3 regions of the Devosia sp. LjRoot16 genome follow, and region 1 is predicted to be linked to each of the others. Evidence: riboswitches for the same ligand, from Rfam matches in the RefSeq annotation. Region 1 holds a riboswitch; each other region holds the start of a gene.
What was found. Region 1 has a riboswitch for cobalamin ahead of ACSQ23_RS07780 (HupE/UreJ family protein). Riboswitches for the same ligand answer to the same signal wherever they lie in the genome.

Region 2: linked by a shared signal. The riboswitch ahead of ACSQ23_RS17635 (ABC transporter ATP-binding protein) and the one ahead of ACSQ23_RS07780 (HupE/UreJ family protein) in region 1 are both predicted to bind cobalamin.
Region 3: linked by a shared signal. The riboswitch ahead of metE (5-methyltetrahydropteroyltriglutamate--homocysteine S-methyltransferase) and the one ahead of ACSQ23_RS07780 (HupE/UreJ family protein) in region 1 are both predicted to bind cobalamin.

What each region holds. Positions count from the first base shown of each region.
Region 1 is NZ_CAXUPH020000001.1:1,639,395-1,649,926, forward strand. It holds gene rimM (ribosome maturation factor RimM) at 1-480, shown strand, start outside; gene trmD (tRNA (guanosine(37)-N1)-methyltransferase TrmD) at 477-1,157, shown strand; gene ACSQ23_RS07765 (SCO family protein) at 1,158-1,757, opposite strand; gene ACSQ23_RS07770 (copper chaperone PCu(A)C) at 1,760-2,743, opposite strand; gene ACSQ23_RS07775 (hypothetical protein) at 2,810-3,139, opposite strand; cobalamin riboswitch at 3,259-3,461, shown strand; gene ACSQ23_RS07780 (HupE/UreJ family protein) at 3,522-4,106, shown strand; gene rplS (50S ribosomal protein L19) at 4,486-5,031, shown strand; gene ACSQ23_RS07790 (hypothetical protein) at 5,244-5,858, shown strand; gene ACSQ23_RS07795 (hypothetical protein) at 6,099-6,905, shown strand; gene ACSQ23_RS07800 (PadR family transcriptional regulator) at 7,165-8,010, shown strand; gene ACSQ23_RS07805 (FAD-binding and (Fe-S)-binding domain-containing protein) at 8,252-10,532, shown strand, end outside.
Region 2 is NZ_CAXUPH020000003.1:653,574-664,105, reverse strand. It holds gene ACSQ23_RS17670 (DUF2652 domain-containing protein) at 1-587, shown strand, start outside; gene arfB (alternative ribosome rescue aminoacyl-tRNA hydrolase ArfB) at 615-1,103, opposite strand; gene ACSQ23_RS17660 (SDR family NAD(P)-dependent oxidoreductase) at 1,221-2,006, opposite strand; gene ACSQ23_RS17655 (SRPBCC family protein) at 2,171-2,677, opposite strand; gene ACSQ23_RS17650 (ArsR/SmtB family transcription factor) at 2,661-3,014, opposite strand; gene ACSQ23_RS17645 (FecCD family ABC transporter permease) at 3,071-4,129, opposite strand; gene ACSQ23_RS17640 (ABC transporter substrate-binding protein) at 4,295-5,239, opposite strand; gene ACSQ23_RS17635 (ABC transporter ATP-binding protein) at 5,251-6,054, opposite strand; cobalamin riboswitch at 6,164-6,380, opposite strand; gene ACSQ23_RS17630 (LLM class flavin-dependent oxidoreductase) at 7,045-8,412, shown strand; gene ACSQ23_RS17625 (NAD(P)H-dependent oxidoreductase) at 8,412-8,984, shown strand; gene ACSQ23_RS17620 (aliphatic sulfonate ABC transporter substrate-binding protein) at 9,013-9,978, shown strand; gene ACSQ23_RS17615 (ABC transporter permease subunit) at 10,053-10,532, shown strand, end outside.
Region 3 is NZ_CAXUPH020000006.1:239,608-250,139, forward strand. It holds gene ACSQ23_RS25180 (trypsin-like serine peptidase) at 1-22, shown strand, start outside; gene ACSQ23_RS25185 (glycoside hydrolase family 19 protein) at 34-1,032, shown strand; gene ACSQ23_RS25190 (DUF4118 domain-containing protein) at 1,082-1,927, opposite strand; gene ACSQ23_RS25195 (N-acetylglucosamine kinase) at 2,352-3,389, shown strand; gene metE (5-methyltetrahydropteroyltriglutamate--homocysteine S-methyltransferase) at 4,008-6,260, opposite strand; cobalamin riboswitch at 6,482-6,672, opposite strand; cobalamin riboswitch at 6,795-6,947, shown strand; gene ACSQ23_RS25205 (ribonucleoside-diphosphate reductase subunit alpha) at 7,060-9,954, shown strand; gene ACSQ23_RS25210 (ribonucleotide-diphosphate reductase subunit beta) at 10,143-10,532, shown strand, end outside.

The DNA.
Region 1 (10,532 bases):
ATCAAGGGCGAAGTGCGCATCCAGTCCTTTACTGAGGACCCGCTGGCGCTGGCGTCCTATGGCCCGCTCTCGACCAATAAGCCGGGCCTCACCATCAAGATCCTCGCGGCTCGCACCACGACCAATGTGCTCGTGGCGCGGCTCGAGGGGGTCAACGACCGAAATGCGGCGGAAAAGCTGAACGGGGTCGAACTCTACGTCGACCGCGCACTGCTGCCCGACACCGACGACGACGATTTCTACCATGCCGACCTGATCGGGCTGAAAGCCCGGCTGGCCGACGGCTCGGAGATCGGCGAGGTGATGGCGGTGCCGAATTTCGGCGCCGGTGACCTGCTCGAAATCCGCGACCCCCGCTCGGGCGATACCTATCTCTATCCGTTCTCGAAGGCCGTGGTGCCGGAGGTGCGGGTCGCCGATGGGTACCTCTTGATCGATCCGCCGATCGAGGCGGAGCCGGGCGAAGAAGAACCCGATTGAGCTTTTCGGCTTCGATCATCACGCTGTTTCCGGAATTGTTCCCCGGGCCGCTCGGCGCCTCGGTGATTGGCCGCGGCATGGCGGATGGGCGGTGGAGCCTCGAGACTACGCAACTGAGGGATTTCGCCACCGACCGGCACCGGACGGTGGACGATACCCCATCGGGCGGTGGCGCCGGCATGGTGCTGAAACCGGATATCCTCGCCAAGGCGATCGATGCGGTGTCGCCGGAAGGCGATGCGCGGCCGCGGCTGCTGATGTCGCCGCGCGGCACACCGCTGACGCAGGCGCGGGTGCGCGAGCTGGCGCTGGGCCCCGGTGCGGTGATCATCTGCGGGCGGTTCGAGGGGATCGACCAGCGGGTGATCGAGGCAAGGCAACTCGAGGAAGTCTCGATCGGCGACTACGTGCTGGCCGGCGGCGAAGTCGCCGCCATGGTGCTGCTCGAAGCGGTGGTGCGGTTGCTTCCCGGCGTGCTGGGAGCGGCGGAAAGCCATGCCGACGAGAGCTTTGAGAATGGGCTGCTGGAGTACCCGCAATACACCCGGCCGCAGCTGTTCGAGGGGCGCGAGATCCCTGAGGTGCTGACCTCGGGCGACCACGGCAAGGTGGAGAAGTGGCGGCGCGCCGAGAGCGAGAGGCTCACACGGGCGCGCCGGCCGGATTTGCTCACCTGATCAGGCCGACTTGCCGAGCAGCTTCCTGATCTTGGCGAGGGCAGTGGTCGCGTCCTCCTGGTAGGCGATGGTGCCTTCGAAGCCGCCCTGGGCGTTGACGAGGAACACCGAGGCAGTGTGGTTCATGGTGTAATCCGAACCCTCCCCCGGCACCTTTTCGCCCAACACCTTCCAGGCCTTGACCATCTTGGCGATCTCCTCGGGCTTGCCGGTGACGCCAGTCACCCGGTCGGACACCCAGCTGACATAGCCATTGAGGATTTCGGGGGTGTCGCGCTCGGGATCGACCGTGACGAAGAAGGCCTTGAGGTTCTCGGCCTCGTCGCCGAGGTCGGCGAACCAGCCCGCCATCTCGCCCATGGTGGTGGGGCAGACGTCGGGGCAATGGGTATAGCCGAAGAACAGCAGCGAGGGCTGGCCGACCAGCATCGATTGGTCGACCGGGTTGCCGCGTTGATCGACGAGGGCATAGCTGCCGCCGCCGATGCCGCCGCTTTCAGGCCCGGGCCGCGTGACGAAGAACAGCAGCGTTGCCGCCACTGCCGCCAGCGCGACCAGAGCCCAGAGCGCGAGGCGGAGGCGCGAGGTCATGGCGCTCATGGTCAGCCACCGTGCATCGAGTGGTCTTCAGCCGGACCCTTGGCGGCCGGGCTCTCGACGCTGAGTTCCACCTCGACGCTGCCGGCCTTCTCGAAGTTGAGGGTCAACGGGATCTTTGTCCCCTCCACCAGCGGCTGGGCGAGCTGCATGAACATGATGTGGAGGCCGCCCGGCGCCAGGGTGACGGTTTCACCGGCCGGGATTTCGACGCCCTCGGGCAACTCGTTCATCTTCATCAGGTCGCCCTCCATCTTCATCTGATGGATCTGGACCACGCCGGCGACCGGTGAGGCGGCGCTGACCAGGCGATCGGCTTCGCCGCCCTTGTTGGTGATGGTGAGATAGCCGCCGCCAACCGGCGCATTGGGGAGGGTGGCGCGGGAGAAGCCGTCGCTGATCTCGAGATTGCCGATGGTGACCGCGGCCGGAGCGGCCATGCTCATGGCGCCGTGGTCATGCTCGCCGGCAGCCGCAGTGGTGACGGCGAGGGTGGGAGCCGGATGCTCGAGGGCGTGGGCGTTCTCGCCGGGGGCAGCGATCTGGTCCCAGACCACCGAGGCGGCGCCGCATTTCTGCGTCACAACGAAGGGCAGGCTGGTTTCAGCGTCAAAGCCCTGCAGCGAGCCCTGGATGACGAATTCGTCGAACTGGTCGTCGGGAACCGAGCCGCCGGCCCAGCTGACGGCGAGGGCGCCGGAGGTCACCGGCTGGCCATGCACCTGGTAGCTGTTCTGGTAGTCGCCCTTGGTGATCTCGACCGTCCAGCCGGCTTTCACCATGGGCTTGGCCGAAACGAAACCCTCGGGCAGCACGACGCTGACCGTGTCGGTGGGGGCGCCATCGCAGCCATGCGGGATGGCGATGGCGACCTTGACGGTCGCGCCATTGGCAGCGCTGGCCGGGGTGAGCGTGGCATGCGCAAAGGCCGGGCTCGCGAGCATGAGGGTAGAAGCCGCCAATGCGGCGATGCGGGATGTGGTGTGCATCTGACTCTCGTCTGTTGGCCGCGGCCGTAGCGGGCGCGCAGCAAATCGATAATGGGGTACGATCGATCAGACGGAGGCGGGTGGTCCGCGGGCGGTGGCAGTGCCCAGCGGCTCGGCCGGCAAATGCAGGATGGGAAGCGCGCCATAGGCGACATCTGCCAGCATCGCCACCGGGATAGCGATGTCGCAGGGCGGCGGCAGGTCAGCCCCGCCGATGCGGCAGGCGTGGCAGGGGGCGTGCGCCTTGGGGTCATCCGGGGTATCGCCGCAATAGCTCATATCGAGCGCGGCGGTGAGGGTATCGGGGCCGGCGGATGCGGTAGCCACCGGGGCGTGGGCGAAACTGAGGAAAACCAGGGCGAGCACGACAAGCGCGTGCAGCAGCTCTCTTCCCATGTTTCGCGCGTTGAGCACCGGCAACGACCCCGTTGGACGACAAGACCCTTTAGCGCAGCCGGGGCTGCCGCGTCATGCGGCAAATGCGCGGGCGGGCGATTGAACTCACCGGTGGAACCTGACAGAGATAGCGCGACGGTGCGCGACCCGCTTTTCGGGGCCGCGTGAAACGGGAAGCCGGTAGGCCATTGGCCGATGCCGGCGCCGCCCCCGCGACTGTAACGGGCCTGACTTTTCACTCAGCGTGCCACTGGTTTGCGACTGGGAAGGTGGAGTGAGAGGTGCCCGGAGCCAGGAGACCGGCCGTCCGGTGGTGACCCAAACCGGGACCATCGAACATGAAAAACGCTACGGGACGGCGGGTCCCGAGATGGAGATATTTATGCGCGCGCTTCTGGCCCTTCTGCTCATCGCCGTTCCGACGGCGGCTTTCGCCCATACCGGGCACGGCGACACTTCGGGGTTCCTACACGGCTTCATGCATCCGGTCGGCGGGATCGACCATATCCTCGCCATGGTGGCGGTGGGCGTGTTCGCCTATGTGCTGGGCGGCAAGGCACTGTGGCTGGTGCCGCTGAGCTTCGTCGCCATGATGGCGGTCGGGTTCCTGCTGGGCGTCGGGCAGATCGACGTGCCGTTCGTTGAACTGGGCATTGCGCTCTCGAGCGTGGTGATCGGCGGCGCCGCGGCGCTGGGTCGGCCGATGCCGGTGGTGGCAGCCTCGGCATTGGTCGGGGTGTTCGCGATCTTCCACGGCCACGCGCACGGCGCCGAAATGCCGGTCGATGCCTCGGGCTTCGAATATGCGGCGGGCTTCATCGTTGCGACCGCGTTGCTGCATGCGGCCGGCATCGGCGCGGCAATGGGCGTGACCAAGCTGGTCGGCAAGTATGGCAAGACCGCTGCGCAGGTGGCCGGTGGCGTGTTCGCGCTGGGCGGCATCGGGGTGCTGGCCGGCTGGCTGTAAGGGTTAGGTAGAACTGCGCGTGGGGCTCCCCCACCCAGCTTCGCTACGGCTTCGCCTAGCTGCGCTACCCTCCCCACAAGGGGGAGGGAGGGCGCAAGAACCGAAAGTGCAGCAAGCGTCTCCCTCCGCCGGGGGGACTACTTGTCGTCCCCCTTGTGGGGAGGGATCAAGGGCGGGGTGGCCCCACGCTCCGGCCGGTCGGCATGGAGGCGGAACAGAATTGCCCGGAACCCTAGACTCCCGGGCATTCTTGATTTATAGCCCCGCTCGCTTGAGCTTCGGCTCGGCCAATAATGCATAAAAATCCGTGCAACCAAGACCGGGCGGTCGGCGTGAAGCCGGCGAAACGCTCCTTTGAAAAAGACGAACGGAACATCAGATGTCCAAGATCATCGAACAGCTCAATCAGGAGCAGCACGATAAGCTGCTCGCCAAGGGCGCCCATCCGGAATTTACCCACGGCGATACCGTCAAGGTGTGGGTGAAGATCCGCGAAGGCGACAAGGAACGCCTGCAGGCCTATGAGGGCGTGGTTATCGCCCGCTCCGGCACCGGCATCATGGAAAGCTTCACCGTGCGCAAGATTTCGTACGGCGAAGGCGTGGAACGCGTGTTCCCGGTGCTCTCCCCCAATATCGACCGCGTCGAAGTGATCAAGCGCGGTAAGGTCCGCCGCGCCAAGCTCTATTACCTGCGCGACCGTCGCGGTAAGGCCGCCCGTATTTTCGAGAACGTCGGCGCCCGCACCAAGAAGATCGAGGCCGGCGAGCGCGTTGCAGCGCTTGACGCCAAGAACGCCCGCGAGGCCGAGAAGATCGCCGCCGCCGAGGCGCTGGCCAAGGAGCTCGCCGAGAAGGACGCCGCTGAGGCCGCCGCCGCTGCTGCTGCCGAGGCAGCCGCCGCGACCGAGCCCAAGGCCGAGTAATCAGTTGAAGCGCTGTTAAGTGGTCGCGGGCGTCGAACGGAAAAGTCTCACAACTTTTCCTGCGCCCGCTCCGGCCGTGCCACAGTTTCGGCACGAGCGCGACTAGAGTTCAGCCCGGCTCACGAGCCGGGCTTTTGATTCCGGGGTTGGGATGCCCCGTATTCCGGTCTTTATGCACGCGAGATCGGAGATCTCGCTATGGGGAAATTGGAATGGACGCAGCTCTTCAGGACGCGGAAGAGAGGCGGCACGTCGCCGCGGAACTCCGAGAGGAAGCCCGCACCGTGCTGGTGGAAACGGGCCTGCTCGAACTGCTCAATGCCCGCTTCGGCGAGGCTGTGGTGACCGGCAGCGCCGGCTATGACCTGATGGTGTGGCGCGATATCGACATCCACATGCCGTGCGAGGCAGAGCGTTGGGCCGAATGGGCCGGGCTCGCCGCCGATATCGCCATCCAGTTCGACCGGGCCGGGCTGCAGCTGCACAAGGCGAGCTTCCTCAACGATTATGTCGAGCCGCACCCGCTCGGCGCCGGGCTCTACTGGGGCATCGAGTTCAAGGATTACGCCGGCAACCCGTGGAAATGCGACATCTGGGGCTGGGAGCCGTTCGATTTCGCGGTGCGCCAGGCGCGCGATGCGAACCTTCGGGCCGATCTCTCGGCCTGCGACCGCGACCTGATCCTCAGGCTCAAGCACGAGGCGCGCGAGCGGCCGGGTTATTACGGCGTGATGGTGGGCAGCTTCGACATCTACCAGTTCGCCCTGGCTGGGGCCGGCGAGACGTTGGACGAGCTCGAGGTGTGGAAGGGGCTGGTGGCGCAGTAGCCAAGCCCGACGGTCTGTGCGAGTGGCGCACCCCCTCCGAGCTGCGCTAGGTCGCTTTGCTCCCAAGCTGCGCTTGCCTCCCCCGTCAAGGGGGAGGTTGCGCTGTGGCGCGATTGTGCCTGAGACACCGGCCTCGACGGGGAGGGTTGGGGAGGGGTGTGCAGCAGGTGCCATGGTTGCATTTCCCAGCGCATTCGCCAGATTACCGTCCGGCAGCACCACAACGACCGGAGACTTTCGATGCAATCCTTTATCTGCGTCACCTGTGGCGTGGGCCATGCACCGTCCGAGGCGCCGCCCGAGCGCTGCGTCATCTGTGATGACGAGCGGCAGTATGTGACGGCCGCCGGGCAGCGCTGGACGACACTGGCGGAGCTCCAAGCCAAGCATAAGATCGAGTTCAAGGAGCAGGAGCCGGGGCTGGTGGGGATCGGGTCGGCGCCGTCGATCGCCATCGGACAGCGTATGCTGCTGATCCAGCAGGCAGGTGGCGGGGTGCTGTGGGATTGCACGCCGCTGGTTACCGACGAGGCGGTCAGGCGGATCAAGGAACTGGGCGGGGTGCGGGCGATGGCGATCTCGCATCCGCATTTCTATTCCTCGATGGTCGACTGGTCGGAGGCGCTGGGCGGCGTGCCGATCCATATCCACGAGGCCAACCGGCAGTACGTGATGCGGCCGTCGGACCGCGTGAACTACTGGAGCGGAGAGACGCTGGAGCTCGGGCAGGGGGTAACGCTGGTGCGTTGCGGCGGGCATTTTGTCGGCTCCACCGCGCTGCATTGGGCCGGCGAGGACAGTAAGGGCGTGCTGATGACCGGCGATACCATCATGGTGGTGCCGGATACGCGCTGGGTGAGCTTCATGTACTCCTATCCCAACCTGATCCCGCTGCCGGCGCGCGAGGTGAACCGCATCGTCGGGACGGTGGCGCCGTTCGCCTACGACCGGATCTATGCCGGCTGGTGGGACCGGGTGATGACGCATGACGCCAAGGCGCGGGTAGAGGCTTCGGCGGAGCGGTATGTGAAGGCGATCGCGGGGTAGTCTCCACCAAGCTCTCCCTACGCTCGGTGTCATCCCAGCGAAAGCTGGGACCCAACTCGCCGCTTGCTCAGCCTGATAGATGGGTCCCAGCTTTCGCTGGGATGACATCGCGTTTGGGGCAGCGACGAGGGTCCTCATCAGCTCCGCGCGTAAAAACAGGCAGTACCGCTGACTTAAGATATATCTTGAGAGCTATCTTGAAGCCTCGGCGCCCGAGGCATATCTTCCGGCTATCGTAAGATATATCTTGGAGTGAAAGATGCACGATCACGACCACAGGTGGGACCGGAACTGGCGGCGCATGGAAGCCATGGCGCGACGCGGGTTCCGCAAATTCGGCAACTTCGAAGCCAACATCAACCCTGGTGACTGGGGCGGTTTCGGGGGCAATTTCCGCATCGGGCGGATGCTCGCCTCGGGCGACCTCCGGCTCGTCGCGCTGTTCCTGATCGAACAGCAGCCGCGACATGGCTACGACCTGATCAAGGCGATCGAGGAGCATTCGAAGGGCTTTTATTCGCCGAGCCCGGGCATCGTCTATCCGGCGCTGACCTATCTCGAGGAGGCGGGCTACGTGACCTCGGCCGCCGAGGGCAACAAGAAGCTCTACACCATCACCGAGGAAGGCCGGACGCACCTCAACGATAATCGCGAGGCGATCCAGTCGACGCTCGACTTCCTCGCCAAGGCAGGCTCCGGGATGGAGCATTTGCGGGAGCGGATGGCGAGCCAGGATTTCCCCTTCACGCCGGGGGAGGCGGAGCAGTTCCGCGAGCGATTTCGCGGCATGGGGCGGGAATTTGGCCGGCATGGCTGGTTCGGTGATCGCGGCGGTGCTCCGCCGCACCCGGATCATCCCGAACACCCCGAGCGACCGGAGCGGCCCGAACGGCCCCAGGAACGCTACTCGGGCCGGCCCGACCGTGATCTCGACGACGTGGCGCCGGAAGTGAACGACGCGCGCAAGGCGCTGAAGAAGGCGATCAAGGAAGCGATCCGGCGCGACCCCGAAGAGGATCGCCGGGTGGCGGAAATCCTGCGCCGCGCGGCACAGGAGATCCGCGAGGGGTATGACGAAGACACGACCGAAGTCGATCTCGGCTAATTGTCCCGCCTGAGTGACAAGCGCTCCCGTCTGGCCGGCTGCTTTCCGGCAGGCGGGAGTTTTCATTATGGCAAACTGGTCTCGGTGGGACCGGCGGCCCGGCGATCAGTCGGGCGATTGCCCACGACCAATGCCTCACTACCGCCCAGCTGCGAATGTCTCTAACATGCCGGCCAAACATCTTGCCCGGCTGCGAGATTTCTCGTTCCGGGCCTAAAGGGCGGATAGTGACGTGAACGAGATGGCCCCGATCGGGGTGGACCGGGCTGCGGCGACGCAAGGGATTGTGGCGCGGCTCAAGGATCTGATCCGCAAGGACCGGATCATGACCGACCCGGTGATGACCTACGCGTATTCGGGCGATGCCAGCTCCTACCGGCTGATCCCGGCAGTGGTGGTGATCGTCAATGCCGAGGACGAAGTCCGGGCGGTGATCGAAGCCGCCCGCGCCGAAAAGCTGCCGCTGACCTTCCGCGCGGCGGGAACATCGCTCTCCGGCCAGGCGATCACCGACGGGGTGCTCGCCGTGCTCGGCGACGGCTGGAAGAAGCTCGAGATTCACGAGGCCGGGCGGCGGGTGACGCTGGGGCCGGCGGTGATCGTCGCCAACGCCAACAAGGCGCTGAAGCCGTTCGGCGCCAAGCTCGGGCCGGATCCGGCGAGCCAGGCCACCTGCAAGATCGGCGGGGTGGTGAACAACAACTCGTCGGGCATGTGCTGTGGCGTCGCCTACAACACCTATCACACCATGCACCGGCTGCGGGTGATGCTGGTCGACGGCACGGTGCTCGATTCCGGCGATCCGGCATCGGTCGCGGCGTTCCGCGTGTCGCATGCGCCTCTGCTCGACGAGCTCAAGGCGCTGCACCAGAAGGTCAAGGCCGACCCGGCGCTGGTCGAGTTGATCCGCAAGAAATACCGGATCAAGAACACCGTCGGCTACTCGATCAATGCGCTGCTCGATTTCCACGACCCGATCGACATCCTGATCCACCTGATCGTCGGTTCGGAGGGGACGCTCGGCTTCGTCTCCGAGGTGACCTACAACACCATTCCCGAGCACCCCTACAAGGTGACCGGGCTGATCCCGTTCCCCGATCCCTATTCCTGCGCCCGCGCCATCTCGAAGCTGGCCAATGGCGGGGTGCAGGTGACGACCGGCGTCACGGCGGCCGAGTATATCGAGCGGCGAGCCCTGGCGACGGTCGAGCACCTGCCGGCCATCCAGCCTTATGTGAAGTTCTTCACCGAGACCTCGCCGGTGATCCTGATCGACGTGACAGCGCCCGACCAGGCGACGCTCGAGGTGGAGACGGCGAAGGCCTCGGCGATCCTTGCCTCCGAGGGGGCGACGGATATCACTTTCTCGGCCGACGAGGCGATTTCGCATGGGCTATGGGACGTGCGGAAGGGCTTCTTCGCTACCGGCGGCGCGGCACGGCCGAAGGGCACCTCGATGCTGACCGAGGACGTGGCGGCGCCGATCGACCGGCTGGCCGATTTCGTCATCGATATGCGTAAGCTGCTCGACGATTGCGGCTATGAGGACGCGATCATTTTCGGGCACGCGCTGGCCGGCAACCTGCACTTCCAGATGAGCGACAACTTCATGGACCCGGATGCGGCGGTGAAGTTCGATCACTTTTCGAAGGAACTGTCCGAGCTGGTGTCGGTCCGCTATGGCGGCTCGCTGAAGGCCGAGCACGGCACCGGGCGCGCCATCGCGCCGTTCGTCGAGGCCGAGTGGGGCACCAAGGCCTACCTCATCATGCATGAGATCAAGCACCTGTTCGACCCGGAGGGGTTGCTCAATCCGGGCGTGCTGCTCAACCCCGACCCGGACATCCACATCAAGAACCTGAAGCTGATGCCGCTGGCCGACGAGATCGTCGACCTCTGCATCGAGTGCGGCTTCTGCGAGCCGGCCTGTCCGAGCCATCACATGACGCTCAGCCCGCGCCAGCGCATCGCGGTGACGCGCGAGCGGGCGCGGCTCAGGCAAACCGGCGAAGATCCGGAGCGGCTCAAGGCCATGGACAAGGGCTTCCAATATGTGGGGCTCGACACCTGTGCGGCGTGCAATCTCTGTTCGCTGCGCTGCCCGGTGGGGATCGAAACCGGCACCATGGTGATCGGCGAACGCGGCAGGCGGCGGACCGATGGCGATCGCAACGTGGCGCACTGGGTCGGCGGGCATACCGCGGCGCTCGAGACCGGCATGAAGCTGGGGGTCGGGGCGCAGGCGCTGGGCCGCCGGATCGTCGGCAATGGCGTGGTGGATGCGGTGGCGGGGGCCATGCATGCGCTGGCGCCCAAGGCAGTGCCGCGGGTATCGCCGGCGCTGCGGCCGGGGCCGGGGGCGCCGAAGCCGGTGCCGGCGCGCAACGCGCCGAACGGCCAGGTGGTGTATTTCCCGTCCTGCGCGACGCGGATGTTCGGGGCGGCGACGCGCGAGAACGGGTTGCTGCCGACCACCGATGCGATGATCGCACTGATGCGGCGGGCGGGGTTCGACCCGGTGG
Region 2 (10,532 bases), on a different contig from region 1:
ATCCGGTGTGGGAAGCGAAGCGCCAGCTGACCCGAGTGAGCATCCCGGGGGACAGCGAGCTGATGCGGGTGAGCGCCGAGATCGCGCTGCCGCGCGAGCGGGTGTGGGACTATGTGGTGCAGCCCGAGCACTACCGGGTGCTGCTGGCGGCGACGCATCTCGATATCAACGGCAAAAGCGCCGGGCGGGTAGCGGTTGGCAGCGTGTTCCAGTGCTACCACGGCGACGCGATCATTCCGCTGACGGTGCTCGAATGGCAGCCATTCGAGCAGATGCTGGTCGAGTATGTGTCGCCGGTACCGATCCGTGGGGTGTCGGGGCTGACCGAGCTGCGGCTCGAAGACTCGGGGACCGGCACCCGGCTGACGCAGATCTTCAGCAAATCGAGTGGCCCGTTGCTGGGCCGGATGATGTCGGATGCCGGGCTGAAGTCGTCGGCGAAACAGTTCCAGCACGATATCGAGCAGTTCGCGCGGCATATCGAGGCGGACCATGCGCAGCATCCGCCGGAGGACGCGATGCCGACGATCGCTGCGGCGGAGATCGGCGCGGCGGCGCGCCAGAGCCTTGGCGAGATCGGCGCCTAGAGCCTTTCACCGCCGATCCGACGAGCGTTAATCCCAGCTCTTGACGCTGCGCAGCTTCTTGGTGGCGCCGCGCTGCGACTTGCCTTCGAGGCGGCGTTGCTTGGAGCCGAGGGTAGGGCGGGTCGGGCGCCGGGGTTTTGGCGGGACCAGCGCCTCGCGCAGGATGGCGACGAGGCGGTCGATGGCGTCGTCGCGGTTGAGCGGCTGGCTGCGCAGGCGGTTGGCGGTGATGACGATGACGCCCTCGGTGGTGAGCCGGCTGCCGGCGAGAACGGCGGCGCGGTGCTTCAGCGGCTCGGGCAGCGACGGCGAACCCATCAGGTCGAAGCGGAGCTGCGCCGCGCTCGACACCTTGTTGACGTTCTGGCCGCCCGGGCCGGGGCTGCGGATATAGTCGATCGAAATCTCCGACAGCGGGAGATGCACGGCGCCGCCGATGTGGAGAGAGTCGGGAATGGGGGAGGGCTCCGCAGGTTGGAGGCGGAGCTTAGCACGGACGCCTGAGCGTGTGGCCACCCCCACCCTTGATCCCTCCCCACAAGGGGGAGGGAGAAGCAGAACTGAGATCGTGCCGTTAGCGCCTCCCTCCCCCTTGTGGGGAGGGGCCGGGGTGGGGGTGGCCACACGCTCGAACTAGTCCGCGTCCATCACCGAGCCGCAGGTGAGGTTCATGATGGCGCCGCTGATGGCGGTGGCGCGGTCGGAGGCGGCGAAGGCGGCGGCGCTGGCGACCTCGGCGAGGGTGGGCATGCGGCCGAGAATGGTGCCGGCGGTCATGTAGGCCTTGATCTCGCGAACCAGCTCGGCGTGCTCGGGGGCGGAGGGCCAGGTCTCGGGGATGGCCTCCGAGCGGAGGCAGACGACGCGGATACCTTTGGGGCCGAGTTCGGCGGCGAGGGTGCGCGACAGCGCTTCGATGGCGGTGCAGGCGATGCCGAAGCCGCCGGCGCTGTGCTCCATCTGGTCGCGGCCCGAGAGATGGGCGCCGGTGGACGACAGGGTGAGAATGACGCCGGAGCCCTGCTTGACCATCTGGCGGGCGGCGGCGAGGCCGGTGAACAGGTGCGTGCGGACGCCGGCGGTGATCGGGGTGAGCACGTCCGCGCTGTTCATGTCGATGAGGCGCGTGCCCTGCAGGTGGCCGAAGATCGAGATGGCATTGAAGGTGACGTCGATGCGGCCGGCTTTGGCGGCGATGGCATCGGCATGGGCGCCAACCGCGGCTTCGTCGAGGGCATCGACTTCGGCGGCCTCCGCCTCGCCGCCCGCGGCGTTGATGGCGTCGGCGATGGCCTGGACTTTGGCGAGTGTGCGGCCGGCGAGGAACAGGCGGGCGCCATCGGCAGCGAACTGCCGGGCGGTGGCGGAGCCGATCCTGCCGGCGGCACCGTGGATGATGGCGATCTTGTCGGCGAGCATGGGAGGCCTTTCCGGTTGAGAGGCTGGTGCGTGCTGACCCCCACCCCTGTCCCCTCCCCGCAAGGGGGAGGGAGACCAAAACACAATGTCCGTGCGGGCGTCTCCCTCCCCCTTGCGGGGAGGGATCAAGGGTGGGTGCACAGCCACCGGCGCTGGTGATGAGGTCAGGTCAGCTGCGGCAGCTGGATGCCCTTGGCCAAAGCCGCGGCGTATTGCTCTTGTTTGTTAAAGAGCGAGTTCCAGCCGCCGACATGGCTGTCGCGCGAGGCGACGGAGGTGAAGGGGGTCTGGTGGAAATGCTGGGTGGTGCGGCCGGCGCGTTCCTCGAACTGCACGGTGATGGTGGTGGGCACGGTTTCGCCGGCCCCTTCGTCCCAGGCGAAGCTGAGGACGATGCGCTTATGCGGCTCGATCTCGAGATACTCGCCGCCTGACCAGCTCTTGGGGAACATCGACGAGGTCATGCCGACGCGCCAGGCGCCGCCGGGGCGGAAGTCGGAGCTAAGGTCGGTGACGGTGAAGCCTTCCGGACCCCACCAGCGGATCATGTGCTGGGGCTCCTGCCACATGCGCCAGACGATCGACAGCGGCGCATCGAAGCTGCGGGTGATGAACAGCTCGTCGTCGCGCAGCTTCAGGTCCTCAGTGCGCATTTCAGTTCTTTGAGCCATTGTCATCTCCCTTGGTGATCTCTTCGAGATAGGCGCCCATCTTGTCGAAGCTGCCTTCCCAGAACATGCGGTAGCGCGCGAGCCAGCCATCGACTTCTTGCAGCCGGGCGGTTTCGAGTTTGCAGGGCCGCCACTGCGCCTCGCGGCCGCGGCTGATCAGGCCGGCGGTCTCCAGCACCTTGAGGTGGCGCGACACGGCCTGCAGGGTAATGTCGAAGGGTTCGGCCAGCTCGTTGACCGTTGCCTCGCCTTCGCTCAACCGGGCCAGCAGGGCCCGGCGGGTCGGATCGGCGAGGGCCGAGAGCGTGGTGCTGAGTGGGTCGGTAGCGGAGTACATATTCAACACTTTCGTTGATCAACGTTTGTGTTGAATACGCCTCGCCTTGGTTGCTGTCAAGCGGCACGGCCGCGGCGGCGGAGCAGCAGGATGAAGAAGCCGCCACCAACCAACCCGGTGATGATGCCGATGGGCAGATCCTGCGGCGGGATGATGATGCGGGCCAGCATATCGGCGAGGACGAGGAAGATGGCGCCGAGCAGAGCCGACAGCGGCAGCACCCGGCGATAGTCGCCGCCGACCACCAGGCGGACGATGTGCGGGATCATCAGCCCGACAAAAGCGATGACGCCGGAGAAGGCCACGGCGGCGCCGGTCAGCAGGGCCGAGACGATGAACACCAGCATGCGGAAGCGCCCGGCCGGGATGCCGAGCGTGGTGGCGCTTTCGTCGCCGAGAGTCATGGCGTTGAGGTGGCGCGCGTTGGCGATGAGGTAAGCGCCGCAGGCGAGGAGCGCGACGAGCGGGTAGGGCAGTTGCGCCCAGGTTGAGAGCCCGAGGCCGCCGAGCATCCAGAAGATCACGGTGTGGGCGGCGCGCGGATCGCCGAGAAAGATGGCGAGGCTGCCGCCGGAGGTGATGATGAAGCTGACGGCGACGCCGGCGAGGATCAGCCTGCTGGCATCGGTGGAGCGGGTGAGATTGGCGACGCTGACCACGATGGCGGTGCTCAGGAGCGCGCCGCCGAAGGCGAAGAGCGGCACGGTGGCGAGGCCGAGGAACATGCCGGTATGCAGCAGCACGATGATGGCGCCAAGCGCCGCGCCCGAGGAAATGCCGAGCAGGTGCGGATCGGCGAGCGGGTTGCGAGTCACCGATTGCAGCGCCGCGCCGACCAGCGCCAGGCTGGCGCCGACGGCGGCGCCGAGGATGACGCGGGGCAGGCGGACCTCCCAGACGATGTTGTCACGACCGGCCGACCAGCTGACCTCGACGCTGCCGGGGGCGAGATGGTGGGCGACGACCGACCACACGGTATCGAGCGGAATGGCGATGGCGCCGACGCTGACGGCGACCAGCGCGGTGACGAGGAGCAGCGCGGCGAGCGCCAGCACCAGCGCCGGGGTGGCGTGGACGAGGGCGTGGCGCGGGCCGGAGAGGTGGCGGTGGGACATGGGGGCTTGCTTGCTAACTTGGACCGCCGGCGCGGGCCGACCCCCACCCCTGTCCCCTCCCCCTCAAACAGGGGGAGGGAGACGCTGTCCTCGATATCTGTGGGAGGGTCTCCCTCCCCCTTGCGGGGAGGGGACAGGGGCGGGGTCAGCCCGCGCCGGCTTCGCCTACTCCGCGAACGCCGCCGCCAGGTGCTTGATCGCCGCGATGTTGCGCGGGCCCGGGGTGGCCTCGACATATTGAAGCGTAACGAAGCGGTTATGCCTTACCGCCGGAATGTCCTTGAAGGCCGGGTTGTTGCGCATGAAGTCGGCCTTCTGCTCGGCGGTGACTTCGCCGTAGTTGATGATGACGATGACGTCGGGGTTGCGCTCGATCACCGGCTCCCAGCCGATCTCGACCCAGCTCGAGTTCACGTCGTCCATGATGTTGGCGCCGCCGGCGGCTTCGATCAGTGCGGTGGGGATGGCGTAGCGGCCCGCAGTGAAGGGCTTTTCCTCGCCCGAGTCATAGATGAAGACCTTTGGCGGGGTGTCGCGCCTGGGTAGCGTCGCGGTGGAGGCGGCGAGCTCGGACTGGTAACCGGCAACCAGCGCTTCGGCGCGTTCGGAGACGCCGAAGATTTTTCCCAGATTGAGCAGGTCGACATAGAGGTCGTCGATCGCGGCCTTGGGCTTGTCCATGATGTGGATGCAGCTTTCGGTCAGCTCGTAGACCTTGATGCCGAAGGCACCGAGGGTCTCCGGGGTGATTTCGCCGCCGACCTTCATGCCGTAGTTCCAGCCGGCGAAATAGAAGTCGGCATCGGCGCCGAGCAGCACTTCCTTGGTGGGATAGTCAGGCGACAGCTCGGGCAGTTCGGCGACGCCGGCGCGCAGCGTTTCGTCGAGCGTCTTCCATTCCGACACTCCGGTATAGCCGGCCATCGAGCCGGTGAGGCCGAGGGCCAGCATCATTTCGGTGAGGTTGACGTCGTTGGAGACGGCGCGGCTCGGGGCGGCCTCAAAGGTAACGTCACGGTTACAGCTTTTGACGGTGACCGGGAAGCCGGAGGCGAAGGCGCTGGTCGCGGCGAGCGCGACAAGCGGGGCGGCGAGGAGGCTGAGGCGCATGGAATTCTCCCTTAGCGGCGCGGGTCGAGATGGAAGGAAAAGCGGGGGCGGCCGGTAGCCGGATGGCTGTCGATGGCGGTCTCGACGGCAAAGGTCTCCCGGATGGCCTGAGGCGTCAGCGTCTCCAGCGGCGGGCCGAGCGCCGCCTGCCGGCCATCGGCGATGACCAGCACGCGATCGGCATGGGCCGAGGCGAGCGCCAGGTCGTGCAGCGAGACGATGATGGTGGTGGGTAGCGCCGCCAGCAGCGCCAGCACCTCAAGCTGATGGCGGATATCGAGGTGGTTGGTGGGCTCGTCGAGGATCAGCAGATCCGGTTTCTGCACCAGGGCGCGGGCAAGCATGACGCGCTGCTTCTCGCCGCCAGAAAGCGAGGCAAAATCGCGGGCAGCCAGCGGCGCGAGGCCGAGCAGATCGAGGGCGGCTTCGACTGACGCGTAACCGCGCGGTGACCCATCATGCTGATGCGGGGTGAGGCCGAGCTCGATGATTTCGGCGACGCTGAGACCGAAATCCGAGGCCGGCTCCTGCAGCACGGTGGCGATGCGGCGGGCGGTGGCGCGGGGCGGCAGCGACCAGAGGTCGGCGCCATCGAGGCGGACCGTACCGGCGGTGGGGCGGTGGTAGCGGTAGAGGCAGCGCAGCAGGCTGGATTTGCCGGCACCGTTGGGGCCGACCAGCGCCAGCATCTCGCCGGGCGCGACGACAAAGCTCAGATCGCGGACGATCGGGACGCGATGCGACGGCCCCCAGCTCAGGCCTTCGACCGAGAGGGCGGCCGGGCTAGAGCCGACCAGGGATCGGGCAAGCTCCATGGGAGGCCTCCGCGCATAGGCGAGGGCTGACGGGCGAACCGATCAAAATGCGAGCTGCGATGCGTAGTCGTAGCGCCATCGACGTTCCCCTCGGCACACCCCGGCCGGGTTACAGTGAGCTGTCGAGGCAGGTCTCCTGGCTCGCGGGTCACAGCGCCTCCGAACCTTCCCAACCCGTCGGGTCAGTGGTGTCTACGGAAGAGCTCGCCGCTTACAGTTGCGGGGGCAGCCACGGTTTTGCGCCCTGATGGGTACGTCGCACCGTGTTCCCTTTTAATCCCCGTTGGCTTGGCGGCCGCCGAGGAACCTTGAACCGGCGCATAGAGCGTGGACTCGGTGGCGATGTCAATTGGCAGGGAGGTGGTCTCAGAGCATGGCGCTCCGGCGGTGCAGTGATCGCCTTCTCCCCTTGTGGGAGAAGGTGCCCGAAGGGCGGATGAGGGGTTCTCTCCGCGGGCTCCGTCGCTCGTCGCCTACGCTCCGATCGCGCTACACTTCGTTGCGCGGACCCCTCATCCGGCGCTGCGCGCCACCTTCTCCCACAAGGGGAGAAGGCAAGAGGGTGACCATCGCTGACATGCGTGCATTGGCACTGCCGGGAAGTGGCAATCCAAAAGGGATCGCGGACCCGACACCGTGCGGCGGGCCGGGTCCGCGTCGTGAGGGAGGGGAGGCGCCCCGCCTCACGGGCTATCGAGCGTCGCAGCTCGATGGGAGAAATGAACTGAGATGTGCCCCCTCAGTGCCACCGACTCGGCAGCTTAGGAGCAGTGCATCACAGCCCAGCTGACAGAGCGCTGAACGTCGGTTGCAGAAATGGTTCAGAAACCGCATCCGACCGTCCGTTCCCCGGCAAGGCGATTGTGCGGGCAAAAAAAGCTCACGAACCCAGCGATCGGCGCAAAGCCATCAGTCGACATTGTATATTGAATTAGTAGTCTAAAGTCTCATTGCCGAGCATGGAGCGCGGCACCGGGGACCGATGTCGAAATGACCACCGAGGACAGACAGCTCAAACTCGGCGCCTTCATTATGGCGACCGGGCATCATATCGCGGCGTGGCGGCACCCGGATTCGGACGCCGATGCCGGACACAGCATCGACCACTATCGCGGCCTCGCCGAGACGGCCGAGCGCGGCAAGTTCGACCTGGTGTTCGTTGCCGATAGTCCGGCCGGCTGGGATGGCGACAAGGACGCCGAGACGCGCAGCCGAGTCAGCCATTCGGCGCATTTCGAGCCGGTGACGCTGTGGTCGGCGCTGTCGCAGGTGACCGAGCGGATCGGCTTCGTCGCCACGGCGTCGACCACCTATGAGGATCCCTATCTCCTCGCCCGCAAATTCGCCTCGCTCGACCATATCTCGAAAGGCCGCGCCGCCTGGAATGTGGTGACGACCGGCGCCGACGTGTCGAAGAACTTCTCGATTGCTGGCCACCCGGCGCATGCCAACCGCTACGAGCGGGCCGAGGAAGTCGTCGATCTGGTGCTCGACCTGTGGGACTCCTACGAGGATGATGCACTGATCCGCGACAAACAGAGCGGGGTCTTTCTCGACCCTGACAAGGTCCACAAGGTCAATCACCACGGCAAGTTCTTCGATGTCGCCGGGCCGTTGAACGTCGCCCGTTCACCGCAGGGCCGGCCGGTGGTGGTGCAGGCCGGCGCCTCGGAGCCGGGTCGCGAACTGGCGGCGCGCACCGCCGAGGTGATCTTCACCGCCAACCAGACGCTGGAAGATGCGCAGGAGTTCTATTCCGACATCAAAGGGCGGCTCGCCAGGTTCGGCCGCCGGCCGGAACAACTGCTGATCATGCCGGGCATCTTCGCGGTGCTGGGTGGAACGGAGAAAGAGGCGCAGGAGAACTACGAGTTCATCCAGTCGCTGGTGCACCCGACGATCGCCTGGTCGATCCTCAAGCAATATTATGTCGGGGTCGACCTGTCGGGCTACTCGCTCGATGACAAGGCGCCGCCGCTGCCAACCAATACCGAACTCAACAAGAGCCGGCTGAAGCTGGTGTCGGACCTCGCGGCACGCGGGCTCAGCCTGCGGCAGCTCTACCTGTCGCTGGCCACGGCGCGCGGCCACCGGACGGTGGTCGGAACGCCCGAGCAGGTGGCCGACGCCATCGGCGAGTGGTTCCACGGTGGGGCGGCTGACGGCTTCAACATCATGCCACCGGTGCTGCCCACCGGGCTCACCGACTTCGTCGACCAGGTGGTGCCGGTGCTGCAGCGGCGCGGCTGGTTCCGCACCGAATATGAAGGCGCGACGCTCAGGGAAAATCTCGGGCTCGCGCGGCCGGTCAATCGTTTCGTCGAACGCGCTGCGGCGCAGAGCCAGAGGAGCGCCTGATGGCCGGGCTGAATATTGTCGGATTTGCCGGCAGCTCGTCGCGACCGTCGCGGACGCGCAACCTGGTGGAAGCGATCGCCGAAGCGGCGGCGCAGCGTTCGGGAGCCAAGGTCTCGATCTTCGATCTGCAGGAGATCCAGCCCTCGCTGGGCTCGACCCTCGATCCGCGCTCGGCGCCGGCCGATCTCGCGCAGCTGATCGCAACGATCACCGCCGCGGACGCGCTGGTCGTTGGTTCGCCGATCTACAAAGGCACCTATACCGGGCTGTTCAAGCACCTGTTCGACCTGATCGAGCCCAAGGCGCTGAAGGGCAAGCCGATCGTGCTTTCGGCAACCGGCGGCAGCGAGCGGCACGCGCTGGCGATCGACCACGGGCTGAGGCCGCTATTCGCGTTCTTTTCGGCCGATATCATCGCCACCGGCATCTATGCCAGCGAGCCGGACTTCGTCGACTACCAGCCGCACAGCCCCGGCCTGCTGAAGGGGATCGAACGGGTGGCTGAGGAACTCGACTGGCGGCTGCGGGGCAAGCGCGTCGAGGCGGCCGAGCCGCAGCGCGCCATCGCCTGATTTCAACCTGTTTCTGATGGAGACGACGATGATCGATCGCAGATCGACACTGAAGCTATTCGCCGCGGCGTCGGCGCTGAGCCTCGTGCCAAGCGTGGCACGGGCCGAGGATACGGCCAAGGAATTCCGCATCGGCTGGCAGAAGGGCGGGGTCTTTGCGCTCGCCAAATCGTCGGGGGCGCTCGACAAGCGGCTCGCGGCGCGCGGCGTCAAGATCACCTGGTCCGAGTTCACCTCGGGGCCGCCGCTGCTCGAGGCGCTGGGCGCCAACGCGATCGATTTCGGCTCGACCGGCGACATCCCGCCGCTGTTCGCCCAGGCGGCGGGTGGCGACCTGGTCTATGTGGCGGCCAGCAAGAGCAGCGTCGCCGGCTCGGCCATTCTCGTCAAAAAGGACTCGCCGATCCAGTCGATCGCCGACCTGAAGGGCAAGAACGTGGCGTTCAAGCGTGGCTCCAGTGCGCATAATTTTGCAGTCAAGGCGCTGCGCACGGTCGGGCTGACGCCGGCCGATGTCGAGGCGCTGGATCTGGGGCCGCCGGATGCGGCGCCGGCCTTCGCCAGCAACCAGATCGATGCCTGGATCATCTGGGACCCCTATTATGCGATCGCCGAACAGGCGCCGGATACGCGCGTGCTGGTGACGACCGAAGGCATCGTCGACTCCTGGGGCTACTACCTGGCCAATGGCGGCTACGCCAAGGAGAACCCGACCATCCTCGCCGAGGTAATCGACGAACTGGCGAGGGTCGGTAAGGCGGCGCAGGCCGATATCGAGGCCACGGTCGGCGAGATCTCGGCGGTGACCGGCGTGCCCGAACCGATCCAGAAGATCGCGCTGACCCGCAAGGGCGCCGACCTCGGCGCCATCCAACCGCTCGACGACAGCATCCTCACTTACCAGCAGGCTCTGGCCGACGAATTCTTCGGGCTGGGGATCCTGCCGAGGAAGCTCTCGATTGCCGAGGTCTTCTGGCACGCGCCGGAGCTCTAGAGCATTCCGCCGTTTCGCTGAAACGACGAAATGCCTGAGGCCTTTGATTTGTCGCGCTTTCAGGGAGACGCGAAATGACATTGGTTGCCGAGCTTCCCAAACCGGCCGCCTTGCCGGGTGGGCCAAACCTGCGCCAGGCGGGACGGTGGATTTCGTCCCGGCTGGGCGGCGCGCTGCCGCTGCTGCTGCCGGTGGCCATCGTCGTCGCCTGGCAGACGGCCTCGAGCCTGGGACTGATCGGCAACCGGCTGATGCCGGCGCCGCTCGATGTGCTCAGGGCCTTCTGGGACAAGACGGTTTCGGGCGAGCTCGGGGTCAATATTGCGGTCAGCGCGCAGCGGGCGCTGTCCGGGCTGTTCGTCGGCGGCTCGATCGGCTTCCTCCTGGGGATCGCCAACGGTGTTTCCAGCCTGTCGCACCGGCTCACCGACACGACGCTGCAGATGATCCGCACCATTCCCAACCTGGCGCTGATCCCGCTGGTGATCCTGTGGTTCGGCATCGGCGAAGAGGCGAAGCTGTTCCTCACCTCGCTCGGGGTGTTCTTCCCGATC
Region 3 (10,532 bases), on a different contig from region 1:
CCCAATTCTGGAGTGCAACTGAGAGGTTTTGTCGTGAAGAGAAGAAGCGTTCTGATCGGCTCGGCCATCGTGCCGCTGCTGCCGTTGAGTGCCCTGGGGCAAGAGGCTCCGAACTGCGACCCCGAGGAGGGTGGCGGCGGGCTGATCACCATAGAGAAGATGGCGAAGTTCTCGCCCAGGGCGCGCAGCGATCTGCTTGAAGCGATCGTCAAAGGCTGGCGCCACGTCATCGGAGAGCAGATCATCACTCCGATCCGGGCCCAGCACTTCCTGGCGCAGATCGCCACCGAAACCGGCGGATTTGCGCGCATCGACGAGAACCTCAACTACTCGGCCAAGCGACTGCGGCAGGTGTTCAAGTCACGCGTCACCACCGCCGATGCCGAACGACTGCAGCACCGGCCGCAGGACATCGCCAACCATGTGTATGGCGGCGCGTTCGGGCGCCAGCAGCTGGGCAACACCGAACCCAATGACGGGTGGACCTACCGTGGATCGGGCTTCATGCAGCTCACCGGCCGCGACAATTTCAAGCGACGCGGCGAAAAGCTGGGTCTCAATCTGGTCGGCGATCCGGAGCAGGTGCGAAAGCCCGACACCGGTTTCAAGGTGGCGACCTCGTTCTGGGCGGCGGTGAACGCCAACCGCCCGGCCGACGCCGACGACCTCCGGGAAGTTCGCCGCCTGATCAATGGCGGCAAGAATGGCCTTGAGGAGGCAGGCGTTTGGCTCGCCCGCGCCAGGCGCAATTTCACCAACGTGCCCACGACGCCAGAGGAAGCCGACAAGTTCGACCCCTCCGAACTGCAGGCCGTCAAGTCGACGCTGGAGAAGCTCGAACTGCTGGAGCCCAATCCGGAGGAGTCCGGAAACCTGGCAGACCTGATACGCGCACTGGTGAAATTCAGGGCCGATGAGGGCTTCCCCATCCTCGATGTCGCCAACCTGCTCCCGCCACAGCAGTTGCGCGCGCTCTACGACGAGGACGTGCTGTACGCGCTGACCGATTACCAGGCGCGACTGCCGGAATAACCGGTGGCAAAAGCGGGGGGCGCTTCGTGGCTCCCCGCCTTGCGGCGTCTTACCTTTGGTCCCCGGCGCGCTGGCGCTGCAACGCCAGCGCCATGAGCGCGGCGACCACGTCGATGAGCCGCTCCGGCGCCTCCGGGCGCTCGTCCGGCTCGAACGCCAGCCCGATGACGGCGCGCTGGCCCGCCCCCTGCCCCACCGGCCAGAAATCGAAGCGTGAGGCCAGTTCCGGATAGACGCCGGCGCGCGAACCGGTCCTGCCCGCAGCCAGCGCGCGAACCGCCTCGAGGTCGGCGGCCCCCAGATCGACACCGCCGACCTTGCTGGTGAAAACCACCTCGCCCCCGGCCACCAGCAGCACTGCGGCGGGCGCCCCGAACAGCGCCGCCAGCGCCTTGCTGGTGCTCGCGGCGATCGCCTCGGCACTGTCGGCCGCCATCACCTCGCGGCTATAGTCCCTCAGCTCAATCGCCTGGCTTCTGAGCAACGCCGCGTCAGCGCCCCGGCGCTGCGAGGTGAACGCCACGGCGCTGACAATCACCCCGATGAGCAGCAGCAGCCCGATGGCCCAGATATTGGAGGGATCATCGACGGCGAGCGACAGGCGCGGCTCGGTGAGGAAGAAATTGAAGGCCAGCGCACCGAGCACCGCCGCGGCAAGCGAGGGGCCGAAGCCGAAACTGACCCCGGCGATGACGACGGGCAGGACGAAGAGCAGCGACAGGTTGGGGATCGGCCCCACCTGGTCGACCCCGACCGCCAGGGCGGTTGCGATGGCCGTCATGGCGAGCGCGGCGAGATAGCCAAGCGCCGCCCTGCCATAGGGAGAGGCGAAGGCCGACCCGGCGCCTGGAATGGAAGCGACGTCCTCTGACGCCTTCAATGCAATGTGAGCCATCTTCGACTCCTCAGCTGATCCCTGGAGCAATTCGCAACGCCGGTGGTTTCCGGCGTCAGCGCCCTCAAGCTGGTCCCGGAGACATGCGGATTTCAATGTGGAGGGAGCAGGCCTGGCATAGGGAAATCATATAGATTTGACGGGGCAAGGCGCGCCGCTGGCGGCCTGCGCCGGGTGACACCGCGTCATGTCACGCCGGCAGGCGCCGCCTGCGTTCCGCCCTTCCCTACGGGAGAACGCCTGCCGAGAACGCCGGAATGAGGCGGACGGCATTTTCCGCCGTCACCAGCTTCAGGACGTCATCCGGAAGATCCAGCGCGGAAATGCTCCAGCGTCCGGTGCCGGGCGGGTTCTCGTCGGAATACGGAAAGCACTCGTCACTTCACACTCGTGGGCGTCAGCGGCTGGCGCGAAACAACGGGTTATGATCCACATCGATCGCGACGGCACCGACCTGCCGGAACTCAACAGCTGGAGGGCGCCCGTGCCTCGTCATTCTCACTCGCCCTCCCAGGCCATTATCGTTGGCATTGACGGTGGCGGCAGCAAGACGCTGATCGCCAGCGCCGTCCGCAGCGGACAGCTGATCAGGCTGGAACGGGGCCGCGGCACCAGCCCACTCGAAAGCCCGGGCTGGCGCGAGGCGCTGGCCGAACTGGCCCGGCCGTTTGCCGGCGCGTCGGGATTGGCCGGGGTCGCGGCAGCCCTGCCGGCCTATGGCGAAGTCGAGGCGGCTTCGGCCGCCCAGCAGCAGGCGATCGGCGAGCTGTTCGGCGCGGTGCCGCAGCGCCTGCTCAACGATGTCGATGCCGCCAATATCGGCGCTTTCGCCGGCGGGCCGGGCATCCTGATCCTCGCCGGCACCGGCTCGATGGCCTGGGCGCGGGACCCGGCGGGAAACTCGCACCGCACCGGTGGCTGGGGCGAGGTCATCGGCGACGAAGGCAGCGGCTATTGGATCGGCAACCGGGTGCTCGGAGCGGTCAGCAAGGCTCTCGATGAGCGTGCCGCCCCCACCGCGCTGGTCGACGCGGTGTTCGATCGGCTCGGCCTTGCGTCCGCCGACGGGCTGAACGATCTGGTGGGCTGGGCCTCGCGGCTGGGCGAAGCGCGCATGCAGATCGCCGCGCTGGCGCCGCTCGCCCTCGCTCTCGCCGAACAGGGCGATCCGGTCGCCGGCGCCATCGTCGATGCAGCGGCCGCCGAGCTCGCCTTGCACGTAAAGACACTCGAACGACGACTCGACGCCCCAACAATGGCCTGGAGCTTTGCCGGCGGGCTGTTCGCCAGCCCGGCGCTCCGGCGAGCCGTCACCAAGCATGTTGGCCGTCCACCATCCCCGCCCCGCCTTCCCCCGGTCGGCGGCGCCCTGCTGGCCGCCGCCCAGCACCTGGGCTGGCCGATCGACGAGGGCTGGATCGATACGCTCGCGCGGTCGCTCGGCGAGTTGTCGGGGAGCTGAGACTGGCAGTCGGCGCTATGGGCGAAGGCCGGGATGACGTGGCGCGAACGGGGTGGCCGCGGCGATGACACCACGGCGGCCTTCCACAGCTCCCTGCTACAGCCTTGCCCAGATCATCATGGCAACCAGCCCTGCTGTCGTTCCCGTGACAATCGCAAGGAAGACGGTGGCGTAAAGCCACCACCGATCTATCGGTTCTCGGTCCATGTCCGCTATGACGGCCCCCAAAGCCCAGTGAGGCAGGTATCGCTTGCCGACGACGCCTGCAGGTCCTTCCGCGGCGCGAACGCGGGGACAACGCTCATAGCTTAGCGCCTGGCGCCTGTAGTTTTGCTGACAGGATGGACGCCTATGCGCCTATTTGCGCAGGCAGTCACAATCGCGGCGGGATGGAAATCAGCAGCCCAAGCGTGACGCCGATGCCGGCTGCCGTCACCATGAGGACAAAAAAAGCCGCGAGGACTGCCCACCATGAAAGCTTCGGTTCCATCCCTGCCCGATAGCACAGCGCGGCTGACAACTACCTGATCGGCAGGCCGGCCTGCCTGCGCCAGGGTGGCACCTGGGATGGGGGCGCCTGTGGCAGCGCCCCCCTCACTTTACGCCCACGCCCAAGGACTAAGCCCGCAGCTGTCGGGCTGTCTCCACGAGGTTCTGCAGCGATGCCTCGACCTCCGGCCAGTTGCGGGTCTTGAGGCCGCAATCCGGGTTGACCCAGAGCTGTTCGCCCGGGATGCCCTCCGCGGCCTTGCGCAGCAGCGCCAGCATCTCCGGCTGGCTCGGCACGCGGGGCGCGTGGATGTCCCAGACGCCGGGGCCGATCTCGTTGGGGTAGCGGAAATCGCGGAACGCTTCGAGCAGCTCCATGGCCGAGCGCGAGGTCTCGATCGAGATCACGTCGGCATCCATCTCGGCGATCGAGGGCATGATATCGTTGAACTCGGCGTAGCACATATGGGTGTGCACCTGCGTCGCGTCGGCGACGGCCGAAGCGGTGATGCGGAAGCAATCGACCGCCCAGCGGAGGTATTCCTGCCAGTCGCTGCGGCGCAGCGGCAGGCCTTCGCGCAGCGCCGGCTCGTCGATCTGGATGATGCCGATGCCGGCCGCTTCGAGGTCGAGCACCTCGTCGCGGATGGCGAGCGCAATCTGCCGGCACGTCTCAGCGCGCGGTTGGTCGACGCGCACAAAGCTCCACTGCAGGATGGTGACCGGGCCGGTGAGCATGCCCTTCATCGGCTTGTCGGTGAGCGAGGCCGCATAGGCCGACCAACGCACCGTCATGGCCTGGGGCCGCGACACGTCACCATAAATCACCGGCGGCTTGACGCAGCGCGAACCATAGGATTGCACCCAGCCGTTCTTGGTGAAGGCGAAGCCGTCGAGCTGCTCGCCGAAGTACTCCACCATGTCGTTGCGCTCGAACTCGCCATGCACCAGCACGTCGAGGCCGATCCGCTCCTGGATGCGCACCGCCCGCTCGGTCTCCGCCTCGAGGAACCGTTCATAGGTAGCCGCGTCGATCTGCCCGTGCTTGAACGCGGCGCGCTGCTTGCGCACTTCTTGCGTCTGCGGAAACGAGCCGATCGTGGTGGTGGGGAAGGCCGGCAGGCCGAACCGTTGGCGCTGCGCCGCGCGGCGGATGGCGAACGGGCTGGCGCGATTGAGTGGCAGGCTGGCGGCCGCCCTGCCCTTCACCTCGGCGCGATGGATGCGTGGCGATTGCCGATGCGACAGCGCCGCGGCGGCGCTTGCTTCGAACGCCGCCTTGGCAGCCGGACGCCCCTTCTGCATGGCGAGGGTCAGCGCCGACACCTCGCTCAGCTTCTGGGTGGCGAAGGCCAGCCACGACCGGAGCTCAGGGTCGAGCTCGGTTTCTGCCTCGAGATCCACCGGGCTGTGCAGCAGCGAACAGGACGGGGCAACTTCGAGGCGGTCGGGGCCGACGCTGTCCCACGCCTTGTTGACCAGCGCCAGCTGCCGGTCGAGATCGGCCCGCCAGATATTGCGGCCATCGATGACGCCGACCGACAGCAGCTTGTCCGCCGGCAGCGCCTTCAGCACCGCGGGGAGCTGTTCCGGAGCACGGACGAGATCGATGTGCAGCCCGGCCACCCGCAGCCCGGCGGCGAGCTCGGTATTGTCGCCGAGCGCGCCGAAATAGCTGGTGAGCATGATGCGCGGCGCCACCGGCTGCAGCACCTCATAGGCGTGACGGAGCGCCGCCCGTTGCGCCGCGCTGAGGTCGAGCGCCAGGATCGGCTCGTCGATCTGCACCCAGTCCGTGCCGATCGCCTTCAGCGTGCCGAGCAGTTCGGCATAAACCGGCAGCACGGCGTCGAGCAGGGTTAGCGGGTCGAGCCCGTCGTCCTTGGCTTTCGCAAGGCTCAGCCAGGTGACCGGACCGACCAGCACCGGCCGCGTCTCGATGCCGAGCGCCCGCGCCTCGAGCACCTCGTCGACCGCCTTGTTCGAGGCGAGGCGGAACTGCTGGCCGCGATGCAGCTCCGGCACGATGTAGTGGTAATTGGTATCGAACCACTTGGTCATCTCCATCGCCGGCGCCGCGGCGGTACCGCGCGCCATGGCGAAATAGCGCTCGGTGGGGTCGGCAAGGCTCTCGAACCGCGGCGGGATGGCGCCGAGCGTCGCGGTCATGTCGAGCACGTGGTCGTAAAAGCTGAAATCGTTGGACGGGATCACCTCAATCCCGGCGTCGCGCTGCAACTGCCAATGGCGGGCGCGCAGCGCCTTGCCGGAGGCGTCGAGGGCCCCTGCATCGATCGCCCCCTTCCAGTAGGCTTCGAGGGATTTCTTCAATTCGCGATGGAGGCCGATACGGGGAAAGCCGAGATTGGCTGAACGGGTCATGGGGTTTCCGATGCGTGAACGAGCCCGGCGCCGAAAGGCGCGGGCAAAAAAGCTGATCAGGATGGAGCCGGTCGCCGGAGCGTTTTCAGGAAAAGTTGTGAGACTTTTCCGGTTCGAAAGCGCGACAACGAAAGGCCGCCGGTTCAGCGACGCATTCGGAAGTGGTGACGATGGTTCGTCATGGTCTGGTCCTCTCGCCGATCCGCCCGATCGACTGCAAGTGCACAATCACTTCCACGGTAGGTCTCCTGGCTCGCGGGGATCCTGAACGCTCGCCTTCCCGGCTTCTCGCCAGTGGCTCGTTGAGCGCCCATCAACGCCTACAGTTGCGGGGGCAGCTCCAGACTTGGGGACCACCCCGTACCGGATTCCCTGTTATCCCCTTGCGGGGACCATGGACGGGGTGAGGTTGTCGCAGGGATGGGGCGCTGTCAACGGGATATAAAGATTTCTTTATATCCTGCCCATCACAGCGAGCTGGCCGCCCGCGCGAATTCTGTCGCAACCCATTGACGCGAATCCCGAACAGGCACACTACATCTAGTGTGTCGTGGTCACCCGGTTCGCAAGGACGGGTGATAATAGGGAAGCCGGTGCGGGCAATTGCTCCAGTCCGGCGCTGCCCCCGCAACTGTGATAGCCGGCGCTGCCGGCCAGCCAGATACCTGCCACGACAGGTTAGTTCGTCCACGGGCGGGGTGCACCGGTTGGCCGCGAAAACGCCTGGGCCAGATGCGCCTGCGCGCCGTTTCGCGACCTCGGAAAGCCCCGCTACCACTCACGGGGTTACTTGAGGCACATGTCCACCTTAGAGATCGTCCATTCCGACACCGGCCGCCCGGTCGTCGTCACCTCTCCCGAGCCGCACGCGGCCAATGCGCCGGGCTTCTCGCTGCTGAAGCGCAATGGCGGCACAGTACCGTTCGATCAGAGCAAGATTGCCGTGGCGCTGACCAAGGCGTTCCTGGCGGTCGAGGGCAACAAGGCGGCCGCCTCACGCCGGGTGCACGAGATCGTCGAGCAGCTGACCGGCGAAGTGGTGGCGGCTTTGGTCCGCCGGGCCAAGGATGGCCGGGTGTTCCATATCGAGGATGTGCAGGATCAGGTCGAGCTGGCGCTGATGCGCGGCGAACACCAGAAGGTCGCCCGCGCCTATGTGCTCTACCGCGAGGAGCATGCCAAGGCCCGCGCCGACAAGGCGGTGGCGCCCGCCGCGTCCCCCGCGATCCGCATGGCCGATGGCGCGCCGCTCGACGAAGCGCGCCTCGCCACCGTCATCGCCGAAGCCTCTGCCAGCCTCGACGGCGTGGTCGCCGAGACCATCCTCACCGAGACCCGCCGCAACCTCTATGACGGCATTTCGACCGAGGAGCTGGCGCTGGCGCCGATCCTCGCCACCCGCACCCTGGTCGAGACCGAACCCAATTACGCCTATGTCTCGGCGCGCCTGCTCAACGACAAGCTGCGCCGTGAAGCGCTGAGCTTTCTCGCCGGGCGCCCCGACCAGGCGACGCAGGCCGAGATGGCGAGCCGCTATGCCGAGTATTTCCCGGCCTATCTCGAACGCGGCATCGGGCTCGAACTGATCGACCCCGAACTCGGCCGCTTCGACATCGCCCGCATCGCCGCGGCGCTCCGACCCGAGCGCGACCAGCAGTTCCAGTATCTGGGGCTGCAGACGCTCTACGACCGCTATTTCCTCCATGCCGCCGGCACGGTGTTCGAGCTGCCGCAGGCGTTTTTCATGCGCGTCGCCATGGGGCTCGCGGTGCGCGAGATCGACCGCGAAGCCCGCGCCATCGAATTCTACAACCTGCTGTCGAGCTTCGACTTCATGGCCTCGACCCCGACCCTGTTCAACTCGGGCACGCTCCGCCCGCAGCTCTCGAGCTGCTTTCTCACCACCGTCGCCGACGATCTCGACGGCATCTTCAAGGCCGTGAAGGATAACGCGCTGCTCGCCAAATATTCCGGCGGGCTTGGCAATGACTGGACCCCGGTGCGCGGGCTCGGCGCCCATATCAAGGGCACCAATGGCGAGAGCCAGGGGGTGGTGCCGTTCCTCAAGGTGGCCAACGACACCGCCATCGCGGTGAACCAGGGCGGCAAGCGCAAGGGCGCGGTCTGCGCCTATCTCGAGACCTGGCACGTCGACATCGAGGAGTTCCTCGATTTGCGCAAGAACACCGGCGACGACCGTCGCCGCACGCACGACATGAACACCGCCAACTGGGTGCCGGACCTGTTCATGGAACGCGTCGAAGCCGGCGCCGACTGGACGCTGTTCTCGCCCGACGAGACGCCGGACCTGCACGATCTCTATGGCCCCGCCTTCAAGGCGGCCTACGAAGCTTACGAAGCGAAAGCGGCGGCCGGCCAGATCAAGGTGTTCCGGACGGTCCGGGCGCTCGATCTGTGGCGCAAGATGCTGACCATGCTGTTCGAGACCGGCCACCCCTGGGTGACCTTCAAGGACCCCTGCAACATCCGCTCGCCGCAGCAGCATGTCGGGGTGGTGCACTCGTCCAACCTCTGCACCGAGATCACGCTGAATACGAGCAAGGACGAGGTGGCGGTCTGCAACCTCGGCTCGATCAACCTCCTGGCCCATATCAGCGACAGGGGGCTCGACCTCGAGCGGCTCAAGCGCACCGTCGATATCGCCATGCGCATGCTCGACAATGTCGTCGACATCAACTTCTACACCATCCCGGAAGCCCGCCGCTCCAACCTCCGCCACCGCCCGGTCGGGCTCGGCCTCATGGGCTTTGCCGACGCGCTGCAGGCGCAGGGCATCGCCTATGGCTCGGATGCCGCGGTGGAGTTCGCCGACAGCTCGATGGAGGCGATCAGCTACTACGCCATCACCGCCTCGACTAACCTGGCCGAAGAGCGCGGCGCTTACGCCTCGTTCCAGGGCTCACTGTGGTCGAAAGGCGTACTGCCGATCGACAGCCTCGAAATGCTGGCGGTGACCCGCAGCGAGATCCATATCGACCGCACCCAGCGGCTCGACTGGGAGACGCTGCGGCAGCGGGTCAAGACGGTTGGGATGCGCAACTCCAACACCATGGCGATCGCCCCGACTGCCACCATCTCGAACATCTGTGGCGTCAGCCAGTCGATCGAGCCGGGCTACCAGAACCTCTACGTCAAATCGAACATGTCGGGCGATTTCACCGTGGTGAACGCGCTGCTGGTGCGCGACCTCAAGGCCCGCGGCCTGTGGGACGAGGTGATGATCTCCGACCTCAAATATTTCGACGGCTCGGTCGGCCAGATCGACCGGGTGCCCGACGATCTCAAGGCCATCTACGCCACGGCCTTCGAGCTCGATGCCAGCTGGCTGATCGCCGCCGCCTCGCGCCGGCAGAAATGGATCGACCAGGCGCAATCGCTGAACCTCTACCTCGCCAACCCCTCAGGCAAGGCGCTGGACAGCCTCTACCGCTCGGCCTGGAAGGCGGGATTGAAGACCACCTATTACCTGCGTTCGCGCTCGGCGACGCATGTCGAGAAGTCGACGCTGAAGGGGACGGACGGCAAGCTCAACGCCGTGGCGGTGACGCCGCTGGCTGCGGCCGCGCCGGTGGTCGATGCGGCGCCTGCGCCGAAGAAACTCGGGCTGGAAATGGCGGTGCTCGACGGTCCGGCGTGCCTGATCGACGACCCCGACTGCGAAGCCTGCCAGTAACGCCAGAAGAACCGCTCGTTCCGAGCCAGAACCCCTCATCCGGCGCTGCGCGCCACCTTCTCCCCGACGGGGAGAAGAATCTGGAGAGCGCAGTGGCCACCACTTTTCCTCTCCCCGTCGGGGAGAGGGTGGACCGGCGAAGCCGGGACGGGTGAGGGGACGCGCCACCATCCGATAGGAAATCCAGAATGTCCCTCGATTGGTCCTCAGACCTCAACACCCCCACCCCTGCCCCGCTCGCCGCGGAGGCCCGCATCGATCGTGCCGGTGGCCGTGTCTCGGTCGACGACAAGGCGATGATCAACTGTCGCGCCGACGTCAACCAGCTGCTGCCGCTGAAGTACAAATGGGCCTGGGAGAAATACCTCGCCGGCTGCAACAACCACTGGATGCCGACCGAAGTCTCCATGCAGGCCGATATCGCGCTATGGAAATCGAAGGATGGGCTCACCGATGACGAGCGCCACACGCTGAAGCGCAATCTCGGCTTCTTTGCCGCCTCGGAAAGCCTCGTTGCCAACAACATCGTCTTGGCGATCTACCGGCACCTGACCAACCCGGAATGCCGGCAATATCTG